Regions from separate parts of the Bradyrhizobium betae genome, predicted to be linked through region 2. Evidence: predicted binding sites of a transcription regulator. Region 2 holds the regulator's gene; the other holds the start of a gene.

Region 1 (7,070 bases), 120 kb from region 2:
AGGGCGCCCGAGAAGTAGGTCTCGCCGCCGAGGCTGCGATAGAGGTACTCGCCCTTGACCGACCACTGCGGCGCGAAGAACGCTTCGACGCCGGCGCCGACGGTCCAGCCGGAGTGCCACTTGCTGTCCGACGCGGTCACGCCGAGCGCGGAAAGGGAGATCTTGTTGTCGATCCAGGCGTAGCCGCCGGTGCCGTAGAACAGGACCTGGTTGACGGCGTAGCCGATGCGGCCGCGCACGGTGCCCATCGCATCGGTCTTCGAGGTTGCGGTCGCAGTCACGACACCGAAGCCGGGGACAACGGTCGCGCCGGTCGCCGAAGCGCTGACGTCAGCCCAAGCGCCGTCGGCCTCGACGCCGAACACGACGTTGCCGGTCTGCCAGTTGTAGCCGGCGGTGCCGCCGACGAAGCCACCCTTCATCTTCGGATCGCCCGAGCCGTTCTCCCAGGCGCCGCCACCGACGATACCGAGGTAGAAGCCGGTCCAGTTGTAGACCGAGGCCACAGCCACCGGTGCCTTGGTGTAGGGGCGCGCTGCGAGATCAGCGGCCGAAGCCGGAGCAGCGAGAGCGAACAAACAGGCCGAAGCCAACAAAACCTTCTTCATTATCAACCTAATCCCAGTCCCGTTTCTGTTGTTGCCTTCCGTGCGTTCGGAAGGGCATCGGACGCTGTGGTCCAACTGATGTCGGCTTACACCATTGAAGCCGCAAGTTGTGTCTCTCAAAAGCCACAGCAGTTGCACAATGTAATGGTCCCTGACCCATTGTTCCGGCAGCCTGCGCGCAGCAAAAAGGCCGGCGCGAGGCCGGCCTTTGATCTGCAAGTGATATCAGAAGGATATCAGTACTTCGCGACGACCGGGCCGCCCCAGTTGAAGTGATAGTTCACGCCAGCCTTGATGGTGTGGACGGTGTCGGTCCACTCCGAGCGGTTGGTGGGCACAGCGGAGTACTGGATCGAGCTCTTGCCGAAATCGATGTAGTTGTACTCGACCTTGGCCGACCAGTTCGGAGCGAACATGTATTCGGCGCCGGCACCGATGGTCCAACCCCAGCGCCAGTCGTTCTGGACGAAGACGTTTCCGGGAACGCCATCATAGCGGTGCTGGATGTCACCGACCGCGGCACCGCCGCTGACGAACCAGAGGGCGGGACCGGTCGAATAGCCGAGACGGCCCTTGATATCGCCGAAGCCGCGGATCTTCGTGAAGTAGGTGTCGCCGACGCCGGCATTGATCTGGGCAGAACGGCCGCTGATGTCAGCCCAGTGATAGTCGCCCTCGATGCCGAACACGGCCGGGCCGGACTGCCAGTTGTAGCCGAACACGCCGCCGACGAAGCCGCCGCTGGTGTCGTACTTCTGGGTCCCGGCGAAGATCGCCGTATTCGGTGCGCCGAAGAAGGTCTCGTCGCTACGGCCCCAGCCGCCGCCGCCCTGCACACCGACATAGAAGCCGGTCCAGTTGTAGATGGGCGCGGGCACGGCCATCGGCGCCTTGGTGTAGGGGCGTGCGGCCAGATCTGCCGCGCTCGCCGGAGCAGACAGGCCCAACGCAGCGGCACCAAATGCAATTGCCAGAATCTTGTTCATTACGGTCTCTCCCATATCTTGCCCGCTTCTCGTGAAATCCCCGAAGCGGTCGGTCAGGCGCGACGCCCATATGATCTAATTCCGCAGCAACCGTAGCCCGCATTGTCGCCAGAGTCCGTCTCCAAAATACAACAGTCCGGGACGAACTGAGGGGGCGATAAGTAAATGAATGTTAAGTGATTTTTCCTGTGCCGGGGAACCCAAAAAAGTTCCATCGGGTTCCGCCGAAATCCGCGTTTTTTTTGCTGCCTAGCCCTGCTGTCGAGCAACGGGTGTTTCGAATGTCGGCGGAGAACAAATCTGGAACGAGCCCGCCGTCGATGCTATATATGGGGATAACCTGAGGGGTGACGGGCTGATCCGTGCTCGCAAGCGTATAGGTTCGCCTCAACAGGGTGGCAGAGGACCGTTTGGCGCGGACCCCGCCTTTGGACATTCAGTGGCATTCGGAGTGGAGAGCGGCATGGCGGGAAGCGTCAACAAGGTCATTCTGGTTGGAAATCTCGGCAAGGATCCTGAAATCCGCCGCACCCAGGACGGGCGGCCGATCGCGAATCTGAGCATCGCGACTTCGGAAACCTGGCGCGACAAGAACAGCGGCGAGCGCAAGGAAAAGACCGAGTGGCACCGCGTCGTGATCTTCAATGAAGGGCTCTGCAAGGTCGCCGAGCAGTACCTGAAGAAGGGCGCCAAGGTTTACATCGAAGGCGCACTTCAGACCCGCAAATGGACCGATCAGGCCGGTGTCGAGAAGTACTCCACCGAGGTCGTGCTCCAGGGCTTCAACTCGACCCTGACGATGCTCGACGGCCGCAGCGGCGGCGGAGGCGGCAGCTTCGGCGACGAGCCGGGCGGCGATTTCGGCGCGTCCGGTCCGGTCAGCAGCGCACCGCGCCGTGCGGTTGCCGCCGGCGGTGGCGGTGGTCGCAACAGCGACATGGACGACGACATCCCGTTCTGAGAACGATAATCGCGAGACGAGGACGCGCCTACCGGATCGGCGGCGCTTCCCATCTCGTGTGAGCAAATCTCGCTAATCGGCAGGAAGGGCTCGGGATTCCCGGGCCCGCTTCATGTTTGGGGTGAGCTTGGATTGCGTCGTGGCAAACGGGCTGACGGGGGCAGGCGCGCCGTGCTGCCCGGCCGGCGGGGCGGACGGTTTGGCAGGTCAATTCCAGGTTCGTCCAGCGCGTCGCCTTTCAGGCCTTAAGTCGTTGGAAAAATAAGCGGAAAAAGCGCTTCCCTTGACCCCCGCGAGGGTGGTTATCAGGGGGGCGATGCGCTATATGATTCCCAGATAAAACCTCACCGGATTCCCCCTTGGCTGACGACGACGACAAGCCCGGCGACCAGCCGGCGCAACCCTCGGATATTCGACCCGTCTCCATCTTCGAGGAGATGAAGAAGTCGTATCTCGACTACGCCATGAGCGTGATCGTGGCGCGTGCGCTGCCCGATGCCCGCGACGGCCTGAAGCCGGTGCACCGGCGCATCCTGTACTCGATGCACGAGCAGGGCCACACGCCCGACAAGAAGTACGTCAAATCCGCCCGCGTGGTCGGCGACGTCATCGGTAAGTATCATCCGCACGGCGACCAGTCGATTTACGACGCCATGGTCCGCATGGCGCAGGACTTCTCGATGCGGGTGCCGCTGATCGACGGTCAGGGCAATTTCGGCTCGGTCGACGGCGATCCCCCGGCCGCCTATCGTTACACCGAGGCGCGGCTGACCAAGTCGGCGCTGGCCCTGCTGGCCGATATCGACAAGGACACCGTCGACTTCCAGCCGAACTACGACAACAACGAGACCGAGCCCTCGGTTCTTCCGGCCAAGTTCCCGAACCTCCTGGTCAACGGCGCGGGCGGCATCGCGGTCGGCATGGCCACGAACATTCCGCCGCACAATCTCGGCGAAGTCATCGACGCCTGCGTTGCGCTGATCGACAACCCCGCGCTCACCATCGAAGAACTCATCAACATCGTGCCAGGACCTGATTTCCCGACGGGTGGCGTCATTCTCGGGCGCGCGGGCATCCGCGCCGCCTATCACCTCGGCCGCGGCTCGATCATGATGCGCGGCAAGGTCGCGATCGAGGCCATCCGCAAGGAGCGCGAGGCGATCATCATCACCGAGATTCCCTACCAGGTGAACAAGGCGACGATGGTCGAGCGCATCGCCGAGCTGGTCAAGGAAAAGAAGATCGAGGGCATCGGCGACCTGCGCGACGAATCCGACCGAGACGGCTACCGCGTCGTCATCGAATTGAAGCGCGACGCGGTGCCGGACGTGGTGCTGAACCAGCTGTACCGATTCACGCCGCTGCAGACGAGCTTCGGCGTCAACATGGTGGCGCTCGACAGCGGCCGTCCGCGGATCATGCATCTGAAGGACCTGCTGGCGATCTTCGTCGACTTCCGTGAGCGGGTCGTCACGCGTCGCACCAAGTTCCTGCTCGCGAAGGCGCGCGATCGCGCCCACATCCTGGTCGGTCTCGCCATCGCGGTCGCCAACATCGACGAGATGATCCGCGTCATCCGGACCTCGCCCGATCCGACCACCGCGCGCGACACCCTGATGTCGCGCGACTGGCCGGCCCGGGACGTCGAGGACATGCTGACGCTGATCGACGATCCGCGCCACCGCATCAGCGAAAACGGCACGATCCGGCTGTCGATGGAGCAGGCGAGGGCCATTCTCGACCTGCGTCTGCAGCGCCTTACCGCTCTGGGCCGTGAGGAGATCGGCGACGAACTCTCCAAACTTGCCGTTGAAATCGCCGACTATCTCGACATCCTGCGCTCGCGCGAGCGCGTGCTCGGCATCATCAAGACCGAGCTTGCCGAGGTGAAGGCCGAGTTCGCAACCCCGCGCAAGACGTTGATCATCGAGCAGGAAGGCGAGGTCGAGGACGAGGACCTGATCCAGCGCGAGGACATGGTCGTCACCGTGTCCCATGCCGGATACGTCAAGCGCGTGCCGCTGTCGGCCTACCGGGCCCAGCGCCGCGGCGGCAAGGGCCGCGCCGGCATGCAGACCCGCGACGAGGACTTTGTCAGCCGCCTGTTCGTGGCGTCGACGCATACGCCGGTGCTGTTCTTCTCCTCGCGCGGCCAGGTCTACAAGGAAAAGGTCTGGCGCCTGCCGATGGCTGCGCCCAACGCGCGCGGCAAGGCGCTGATCAACATCCTGCCGCTGGAGCAGGGCGAGCGCATCACCACCATCATGCCGCTGCCCGAGGATGAATCGACCTGGGGCAACCTCGATGTGATGTTCGCGACCACCGGCGGCAACGTCCGGCGCAACAAGCTGTCCGACTTCGTCGACGTCCGCCGCTCCGGCATCATCGCCATGAAGCTCGACGAGAACGAAGCGATCGTCGACGTGCAGATCTGCACCGAGCACGACGACGTGCTGCTCACCGGCGCCGGCGGCCAGTGCATCCGCTTCCCCGTCACCGACGTTCGTGTGTTCACCGGGCGCACCTCGATGGGTGTGCGCGGTATCGCGCTTGCCGAGGGCGACAAGGTGATCTCGCTGGCGATCCTGCGTCACGTCGAGACGTCCTCGGACGAACGCTCGGCCTATCTGAAGATGCGCCGCGCGGTTGCCGGCGAAGCCACGGCCGAGGAGCCGGCAGTGGATGCCGAGGCTGAAGAGACGACCTCCGGCAGCTTCCAGATTCCGTCGGAACGCTATGTCGAGATGTCGGCGGCCGAGCAGGTCGTGCTCACCGTCTCCGTCAACGGCTACGGCAAGCGCACATCGTCCTACGAGTACCGCACCACGGGCCGCGGCGGCAAAGGCATCGTCGCCATGAGCGTCAACAACCGCAACGGCAATCTGGTGGCGTCGTTCCCCGTGGAAGACGCCGACCAGATCATGCTGGTCACCGACAAGGGCCAGCTGATCCGCTGCCCGGTCGAGGGCATCCGCGTCGCCGGCCGCTCGACCCAGGGCGTGATCGTGTTCGACACCGCCGAGGACGAGCACGTGGTGTCGGTCGAGCACATCACGGAAGAGGCTGAGAGCGGCAACGGCGCGAATGGGGAGACGAGCGGGGAGTGATCATTCAGCCCTCGTAGCCCGGACGGCGCGAAGCGAAATCCGGGCTACGAATTTCGCTAAATCTCAAGCTCCGTCCCGAACTCCACCACCTGCTTGGTCGGCACGCCGAAGAACGCGGCGGAGCGTTCGGCGTTCCGCTGCAGGAATGCGAACACGCCTTCGCGCCAGACCCACATGCCCGGGACGTCCTCGCGCGGGATGATGGTCTCGCGGCCGACGTAGTAGGTGACGTCGGAAAGGTCGATGCCGGGCAGCTTGCCCTGGCGGCAAGTGAGCTTGAGCCCATCATAGATCGTCGGGTTCTGCATGAAGCCGTAATGCAGGATCACGCGGGTGATGCCGGTGATGATCTCGATCACCTCGGCGCGCTCCTCGTCGGCAATGTGAGGGGCGTCTTCGATCAGGACCGTGACGAGGATGACGCGCTCGTGCAGGACGTGGTTGTGCTTGACGAATTGCGTGAGTGTCAGCGGCACGCCTTTCGGCGCGGAGGCGAGGAACACGGCGGTCCCGGGCAGCCTTGCGCTGCACTTGTTCACTGCGGTCTCGATCAGATCCTCCTCGGGTTGTCGCAGCTTCGCGCGCGCGGCCTCGACCAGCTTCACGCCGGCCCGCCAGGTCAGCATCAGGAAGGCGACGAGCGCGGCGAGCAGCAGCGGAAACCAGCCGCCCTCGAACAGCTTGATCGAGTTGGCCGAGAAGAAGATCATGTCGATTACGAAGAAGAAGCCGTTCACGGCGACGACGAGCCAGGGCGAAAAACCCCACTGGATCGCGAGCAACGCGGCGAGCAGCGTGGTGATCGCCATCAGCAGCGACACCGCGATGCCATAGGCGCCGGCGAGCGCGTCCGAGGTGCCGAAGCTCAACACGGCGCCGAGCGTTGCGGCGGCGAGCAGCCAGTTCACCAGCGGCACGTAGATCTGACCGATGGCGTCGCTCTGGGTGTGGCGGATCTGCATGCGCGGCAGGAAGCCGAGCTGGATCGACTGCTGGGTCAGCGAGAACACGCCGGAGATGATCGCCTGCGAGGCGATCACGGTCGCAACCGCCGAGAAGGCGACCAGCGGATAGTGCAGGGCGTCCGGGCAGAGCTGGAAGAACGGATTCTCGATCATGGTCGGATCGGTGATCAGCAGCGCGGCCTGCCCGAAATAGTTCAGCACCAGCGCCGGCAGGCAGATTGCGAACCAGGCGAGCCGGATCGGGAAGCGGCCGAAATGCCCCATGTCGGCATACATGGCCTCGCCGCCGGTCACCGCCAGGAAGGCCGCGCCGAGGATGGCGAAGGAGACGTGGAAATCCTGGTGGATCAGGAACTCGAAGGCATAGACCGGGCTGAGCGCGGCCAGCACCGCCGGTGCCTTGACGATGCCGTGGATGCCGAGCGCGGCGAGCACGACGAACC
Region 2 (7,070 bases):
CGATCGGCGAGACGACCTTGACCAAGCCCTCTTCCATCGTGACCTCGATGCCGAGCCCGCCGAATTCGCCGGAGGTGGTCTCCTGCATCTCGGTCCAGGCCTTGTCGTTCATGTAGCGCGAATGCGGATCGAGCGAGGTCACCATGCCGGTGATGGCGCCCTCGATCAGCTTGGCATTGTCGGGCTTCTCGACGTAGCTCGCCTTCACCCGCTCGAACACCTCGCCGAACAGATTCAGCTGGGAATAGGCATCATCCGCGCTTGCCGCCGCCCGTGCCGCCCAGACGCCGCCGTGCGGGCTGGCTACCAGAAGGGTCAGGCACGCTCCGGTGAGCGCCCCCAGGGGGAACAGCAGGGATTTCCGCATGGGTCAGGTAGCCTTTTTGCTTCGCGGTTCTGGGGCAGTTCACTTGGGGCTGTTAAGCCGCCATGCAAATGGCGATCCAACCCGTCTCTCACAATACCATTCTGGTTTCTTCAAGGCCGGCCCGACACGCAGGCCAGTACAGCGCAAAAATCCCTTCGCCCGGACCTAAACTTTTGGCAACATTTGCAGGCTGTTTCGCGCAAAGCGGGAATCGGCCGGCCGCGCCTCGCAGCTATGCGATTTTAGGATGGTTTTGGAAGGCCGGACACGATAGGCGATGACAATAAGACTTCAAATTCTCGGGAGGACAACAAATGAATGACGCGCCCCGCATCCGGCAGGAGAGGAACGTCGAGCTCGGCTCCAGCAACGAGCCGTTCCAGAACCTGCACGAATTCATCCGCAAGGCGCGCGCCAACCTCAACCAGAATGCCTGGGACTATATCGTCGGCGCCGCCGAGACCGAGACCACGATGCGCCGCAATCGCATGGCGCTGGACGAGATCGCCTTCCGACCGCGCGTGCTGCGCGACGTCCGCAAGGTCGACGGCTCGGTCGAACAGTTCGGCCGCAGGATGCGGCTGCCGGTGGTACTCGCCCCCGTCGGCGCGCTCGAGATCTTCGATCCGGACGGCGCGGCAAGCGTTGCGCGCGCCGCCGGCACCTTCGGTGCGGCGCACATGCTGAGCTCGGTGTCCGAGCCCGGCCTCGAGAAGACCGCCGAAGCCGCCCCCGACGCGCTGCGGCTCTACCAGCTCTATGTGCGCGGCGACGACGCCTTCGTTGCCGATGTGGTCAGCCGGAGCGAGAAGAACGGCTACGCCGCCTTCTGCCTCACCGTTGACACCGCCCATTACAGCCGTCGCGAACGTGACATCGCCAAGCGCTATGTTCGCGAAAGCCGCCTGCGCGCCACCGGCGGCGACTACCAGAAGGGCCTGGAGTGGTGGACCGTGAAGATGGTCAAGGACAAATTCAAAATACCGCTGATCCTCAAGGGCATCGCGACCGCCGAGGACGCACAGATCGCGGTCGATCATGGCGTCGAGTGGATCTACGTCTCCAACCATGGCGGCCGCCAGCTCGATCACGGCCGCGGCGCCATGCACGTGCTCCCCGAGATCGTCGATGCCGTGAAGGGCCGCGCCAAAATCATGGTCGACGGCGGCTTCTGCCGTGGCACCGACATCGTCAAGGCGATCGCCGCCGGCGCCGACATGGTGGGCATCGGCCGGCTGCAATGCTGGGCGCTGGCCGCGGCGGGCGAGGCCGGCGTGACGCGGATGCTGGAGCTGCTGGAGGACGAGGTGCTGCGCTGCCTCGGCCTGCTCGGCGCCACCTCGTTCGCCGAAGTCGACAAGTCCTGCCTGCACCAGGCCACCGCAACCAATGCACCGAGCGTGTTCAGCGCGTTCCCGCTGTTCGACCACGACCCGTATCGCTACTGAAGAAAGGATGCAGGTGAGCTCGCTCTCTCCCGGCAGCGCGGACGCGCTTCTGTTCGACCTCGGGCGCGTGGTGCTCGACATCGACTTCTCCAAGGCGATCGCCTGCTGGGCGGGACATGCCGGCTGTCGGCCCGAAGCCATCGTCGCGCGCTATGTGCGCGACGAGGCCTACCGGCTGCACGAGGTCGGCAAGATCAGCGACGAGGACTACTTCGCCTCGCTGCGCACCTCGCTCGGGATCGGCATCTCCGATGCGCAGTTCCTGGAGGGCTGGAACGCGATCTTCGCGGGCGAGATGCCTGACATCGCCGAGCTGTTGCCGCGCGCGGCGAAGCGGATGCCGCTCTACGCCTTCTCCAATACCAACCGGCCGCATGTGGACTATTTCTCGAAAGAGTATGCCGGCCTGCTCGACCACTTCCGCGATGTGTACCTGTCGTCCAGTATCGGCCTGCGCAAGCCGGATGCGGAGGCCTTCGACCATGTCGTGGCGGCGATGGGCGTGCCGGCGAACCGGATCGTGTTCTTCGACGATCTTGCCGAGAACATCGAGGGAGCGCGGGCATGCGGCCTGACCGCCGTGCACGTGACCTCGCCGACCGATGTCGGGAATGCGCTGAGGGCACTCGGCATCTGACAGCTGGACCAACGGCCAAGTCCCGGAACAATTTTGGCCGGGCATGAGGAACCAAAACACTTTGTGCAATTTTATACGCAGTTCCGGGAACGAATGCCCGCTTCCGGACTCATGACTCCGTTGGGAATTCTACATCGGACGTATCATCGTGCTGGGCAAAACCTACCTCACCAAGCAGGCCTCCCTGCTGATGAAATTCGCCAGAACCACCTCGGATTCTGACCTTTCCGCAAAACTGATCAGCAAAGCCGCCGACCTGAAATCCCAGGCCGATCCGATGCCCGACAGGGACCAGGGCGCCGCAGCGCCGGATGTCAGTCCGGTCAAGCAGCCGGGGACGTGACCGATGCTGGCCGTGGCGCTCGTCGTTCTCGTCCTTGCCGCGGCTATTCCCGTGCCGGTCTGTCTCGCCTTCGGGATCATGCCGAGGCGGATCTGACGCTTCCTCGCTAACAGTAAATGCTGAAGCAGGATATTTCATCCTGCTCGTCGCTACTTTGCCTCCGCGCCCGCGCTCGGTTAGAACTCTCGCCGCTGATTTGCCCAAGCGGGCGTAGCTGGAGTTTTCACTCGTGGCCCTCATGCCGGTTTCTGACGCGCTTGCCGCGGTGCTCGCGGGTACAGAGCCGCTGCCTGAAGAAACGATCGCGCTCGACCAGGCCTTTCACCGTGTGCTCGCGCGCGATGTCGCGGCGCGGCGGACGCAGCCGCCGCAGGCGATGTCGGCGATGGACGGCTATGCGGTGCGCGCGGCCGATGCGGCCGGGATCGATTCCCAACTGACCGTGATCGGCGAGGTCGCGGCGGGCCGCCCGTTTGCAGGAACGGTCAGCGCCGGCGAAGCGGTGCGGATATTCACCGGGGGCGTCGTTCCTGATGGCGCCGACGCCGTCGTGATCCAGGAGGATACGGTTGCCGAGGGCAAGCGCGTCACGATCAAGGAAGCAGCCATGATCGGGCGTCACATCCGGCCCGCTGGCGTCGACTTCTCGGAAGGCGACGTGCTGTTGCACCAGGGAGCCCGCCTCACCGAGCGCGACCTCGCGCTCGCCGCCGGCATGAATCACCCGCATTTGCCCGTCCGCCGCCGTCCGAAGGTCGCCATCCTCGCCACCGGCGACGAGCTGGTGATGCCGGGCAGCACGCCGGGTCCCGGCCAGATCGTCTATTCCAACGGCTACGCCCTGCACGCGCTCGCCCGCAGCGAGGGCGCCGACACCATCGACCTCGGTATTGCCGCCGACACGCTTGCAGCAACCACAGCCGGCATCCGGCGTGCCCGCGAGAGTGGCGCCGATATCCTGATCACGACCGGCGGTGCCTCGGTCGGCGACCATGATCTGGTCCAGCAGGCGCTGCGGGACGAAGGCGTCTCGATGGCGTTCTGGAAGATCGCGATGCGGCCGGGCAAGCCGATGATGAACGGGCGGCTCGGGTCGATGCGCGTGATCGGCCTGCCCGGCAATCCCGTGTCATCCTACGTTTGCGGCTTCCTGTTCATGGTGCCGCTGATTCGTGCGCTGTCGGGCCGTTCGGTGATTCATCATCGCCGCGAGCGCGCGGTGCTCGGCCGCGACATCGGCGCCAATGACCAGCGCGAGGATTATCTGCGCGCACGCCTCGAGTTGCGTGACGACGGCACGCTCGCTGCCATTCCCGTCAATCACCAGGATTCCTCGCTGCTTTCGAATCTCGCTGCGGCACAGGCACTTCTCGTGCGAGCGCCGTTCGCGGCGAAGGCCGAATCCGGCACGCCTTGCGAGGTGCTGCGACTGCCCGTCTGACCGCCTCGTTCGCATGCGTTCCGCGAACTTTGCAGCGTTCACGGTAAATTAAGCAGTTGCGGAACATGTATCGAACATATAGTGTCCGTTCATGATTTGTTTCGAGCATGTAGCGACTTACTGCTGAATTCAGCGTCTCGGAATCGGACGACATCAACCGGGGGATTTTGGTCGAGATGTTAACGCGCAAACAATACGAGCTTCTGCGATTCATCAGCGAACGGCTGAAGGAAAGCGGCGTGCCGCCCTCCTTCGACGAGATGAAGGACGCGCTCGATCTGCGCTCGAAATCAGGCATCCATCGCCTGATCACCGCGCTCGAGGAGCGCGGCTTCATCCGCCGGCTGCCGAACCGCGCCCGCGCCATCGAGGTGATCAAGCTGCCCGAGCTTCAGGCCGCCGCCGGCAGCCGCCGCGGCTTCACGCCGAGCGTCATCGAGGGCAATCTCGGCAAGGTGCGCACCACCTCAAGCGCATCCGCGGATGAGGGCGAGCGCCCCGTCGCCGTGCCCGTGATGGGCCGGATTGCAGCCGGCACGCCGATCGAGGCTTTGCAGACGCGCAGCCACACCATCAGCGTACCGCCTGACATGCTCGGCTCGGGCGAACATTACGCGCTGGAAGTGCGCGGCGATTCCATGGTCGAGGCTGGCATCCTCGACGGCGACATGGCGCTGATCCAGCGCAACGAGAGCGCCGACACCGGCGATATCGTCGTGGCATTGATCGACGACGAGGAAGCGACGCTCAAGCGCTTCCGCCGCCGCGGCGCCTCGATCGCTCTCGAGCCCGCCAATGCGGCCTATGAAGTGCGCATCCTGCCGCCCAACCGGGTGAAGATCCAGGGCAAGCTGATCGGGCTCTATCGCAAGTACTGAGCGAGTCCTGAGCCTGTCGCGCGACTGCCGATCGACGGCCGCGCGTTGAACGATTGGAGCGGACGATTGTCCGCTCCCGCTGGATAGTCTTTCTGGTTTCGCGCAGATTATCCGGCCCCTCTTCCAGCGCTACATCCTCGACACGCCGCACGAAGCAACGTTGCTTTGCGGCCTCAGGTTCGAGGAGAAGCCATGCGCAAGATCATCTCAAGCACGATCGCGGCGGCGCTGATCGCAGCATCAGCGTCGCAGGCCTTTGCCGCACAGGCACAGCACCCGATCCGCAAGGAGACGGTGGCCAGCCAGCCAATCCGCAATGCCCACAACGCGGTCGAGCAGCCCTCGCAACCGGGCTGGCAATATTCCGGCTGGTCGGCACCTGCTGGCCGCTGACACGCGCGGCCCTTATGCACGGAAGCAGGCATTGGTCCGGTGCATCCGGAAAAAGATAATGTGATCGCAGACTGCGGCGGCGAGCCGCAGATTTGCCTACAACCGGGCAGACGCTTGGTGCTTCCACTCTGATAGAGGCCTGTGCCTCAGAAGAGGCGCGGGCCGCTATCTCGCATGAGGAGCCCCCCGATGTGTGACTACAGCCTGCATGCCGTCGCATCGCGTCCCGCGGAAGTCGGCGAGACGATCGTCTCGACAACCTTCCGCGGCACCTCGACGCGCGGCTTTGCCTCCGCAGCAGATCCGGCCGTTGCGGTCTGCCTGTTGCCGGGAACGGAGCTCGCCTTCGCCGACAACGTCCGCTACGACAATCGCTGGATCTGGACGCGTAGCGTCAACTCCCGCGTCGGCAAGTTCGGCAAGATCGATCCGCACATTCCCGACCGTCATCATGACGCGATCGAATTCCCCGACGGCAAATACGTGCTGGTGACACAGCTCGTCGAAGGCCAGCACGCGACCGTGCTGCAACTGCCGGTGACACAGCCCCTTGGCGAGGGCAGGCCGCAGTCCAGCGCCGACGGCCGACAGAGCATCACCCGCTTGCCGATCGGCTGACGCAGCGATCCCCGGCCTTCCCTTCGGGTCGGGACACAGGATGGAAATTCCCATCGCCGGCCGAGGCCGGCGACACAGAATGGTTTGTGTCTCCAAAACCCGAGGCGGCGAAGCCAGCCCACCATCCCTCCCCGCCGCACGAAGTTTGCGCGGTCCTGCCTGAATTTTGAACGTCCGTTCCGCAAGCAAATGGCCGATGCTGTCCCGGTTGGCGTCTTGGCTGGTGTCTTGGCTCTTGGCGGCGGACACGTTCGATGAAGACCTTCATTCGCGTCGTTGAACTCTGGGTGCCCGACCGGACGCGGACGCGGCTGGAATTCGGCGGCGGCCTCTACAGCGAGGGGCTGTCAGCGTTCAAGGCCGCCAGCGAAGATTTGCGCTTCGGATATGACGAGGGCCTTCCCGGCAAGGCCTGGGCCTGCGGCCATCCCGTGATCCTCACCAAATTCGCCAACTCCTATTTCAAGCGGACCGATCAGGCGCTGGCGGCCGGCCTGACCTGCGGCGTGGCGGTGCCGGTATACGCCGGCGAATTCCTGCAAGCGGTGATGGTGCTGTTCTGCGGCGACGACGAGGCGCATGTCGGCGCGATCGAGCTTTGGCACAACGATGCCGAGGTGTCCCACGAGATGGGGCTGGTCGACGGCTATTACGGCGCGGCGGAGATGTTCGAATTCAACTCGCGCCACACCAAGTTTCCGCGCGGCTTCGGCCTGCCCGGCCGCACCTGGAAAGCCGGCCTGCCGCTGATCATCAAGGATCTGCACGACGCCAGGAGCTTCCTGCGCTGGGATGACGCCGCCAAGGTCGGGATCAATCTCGGCGTCGGCGTGCCCTACCGGACCGGCACCGGCCACACCTGGGTCCTGACCTTCCTCTCGGCGCAGGCCACGCCAATCGCGCGACGCTTCGAGATCTGGGTCCCGAACGAGGCCCGCTCGGCGC

What was found. The regulator LexA, encoded in region 2, represses DNA repair genes until DNA is damaged. The targets are predictions, from matches to a motif close to TGTTCNNNNTGTGTTCNG.
Region 1: the regulator LexA is predicted to act here: its motif matches at 1,885-1,902, upstream of F8237_RS32110 (single-stranded DNA-binding protein).

The regions. Positions count from the first base shown of each region.
Region 1 covers NZ_CP044543.1:6,666,161-6,673,230, forward strand. The annotation lists gene F8237_RS32100 (outer membrane protein) at 1-608, opposite strand, end outside; gene F8237_RS32105 (outer membrane protein) at 845-1,594, opposite strand; gene F8237_RS32110 (single-stranded DNA-binding protein) at 2,058-2,555, shown strand; gene gyrA (DNA gyrase subunit A) at 2,915-5,662, shown strand; gene F8237_RS32120 (potassium transporter Kup) at 5,719-7,070, opposite strand, start outside.
Region 2 covers NZ_CP044543.1:6,548,706-6,555,775, reverse strand. The annotation lists gene F8237_RS31590 (S41 family peptidase) at 1-367, opposite strand, end outside; gene F8237_RS31585 (alpha-hydroxy acid oxidase) at 682-1,815, shown strand; gene F8237_RS31580 (HAD family hydrolase) at 1,823-2,452, shown strand; gene F8237_RS31575 (hypothetical protein) at 2,601-2,795, shown strand; gene F8237_RS31570 (molybdopterin molybdotransferase MoeA) at 3,025-4,236, shown strand; gene lexA (transcriptional repressor LexA) at 4,413-5,114, shown strand; gene F8237_RS31560 (hypothetical protein) at 5,307-5,507, shown strand; gene F8237_RS36155 (hypothetical protein) at 5,697-6,125, shown strand; gene F8237_RS31550 (GAF domain-containing protein) at 6,380-7,070, shown strand, end outside.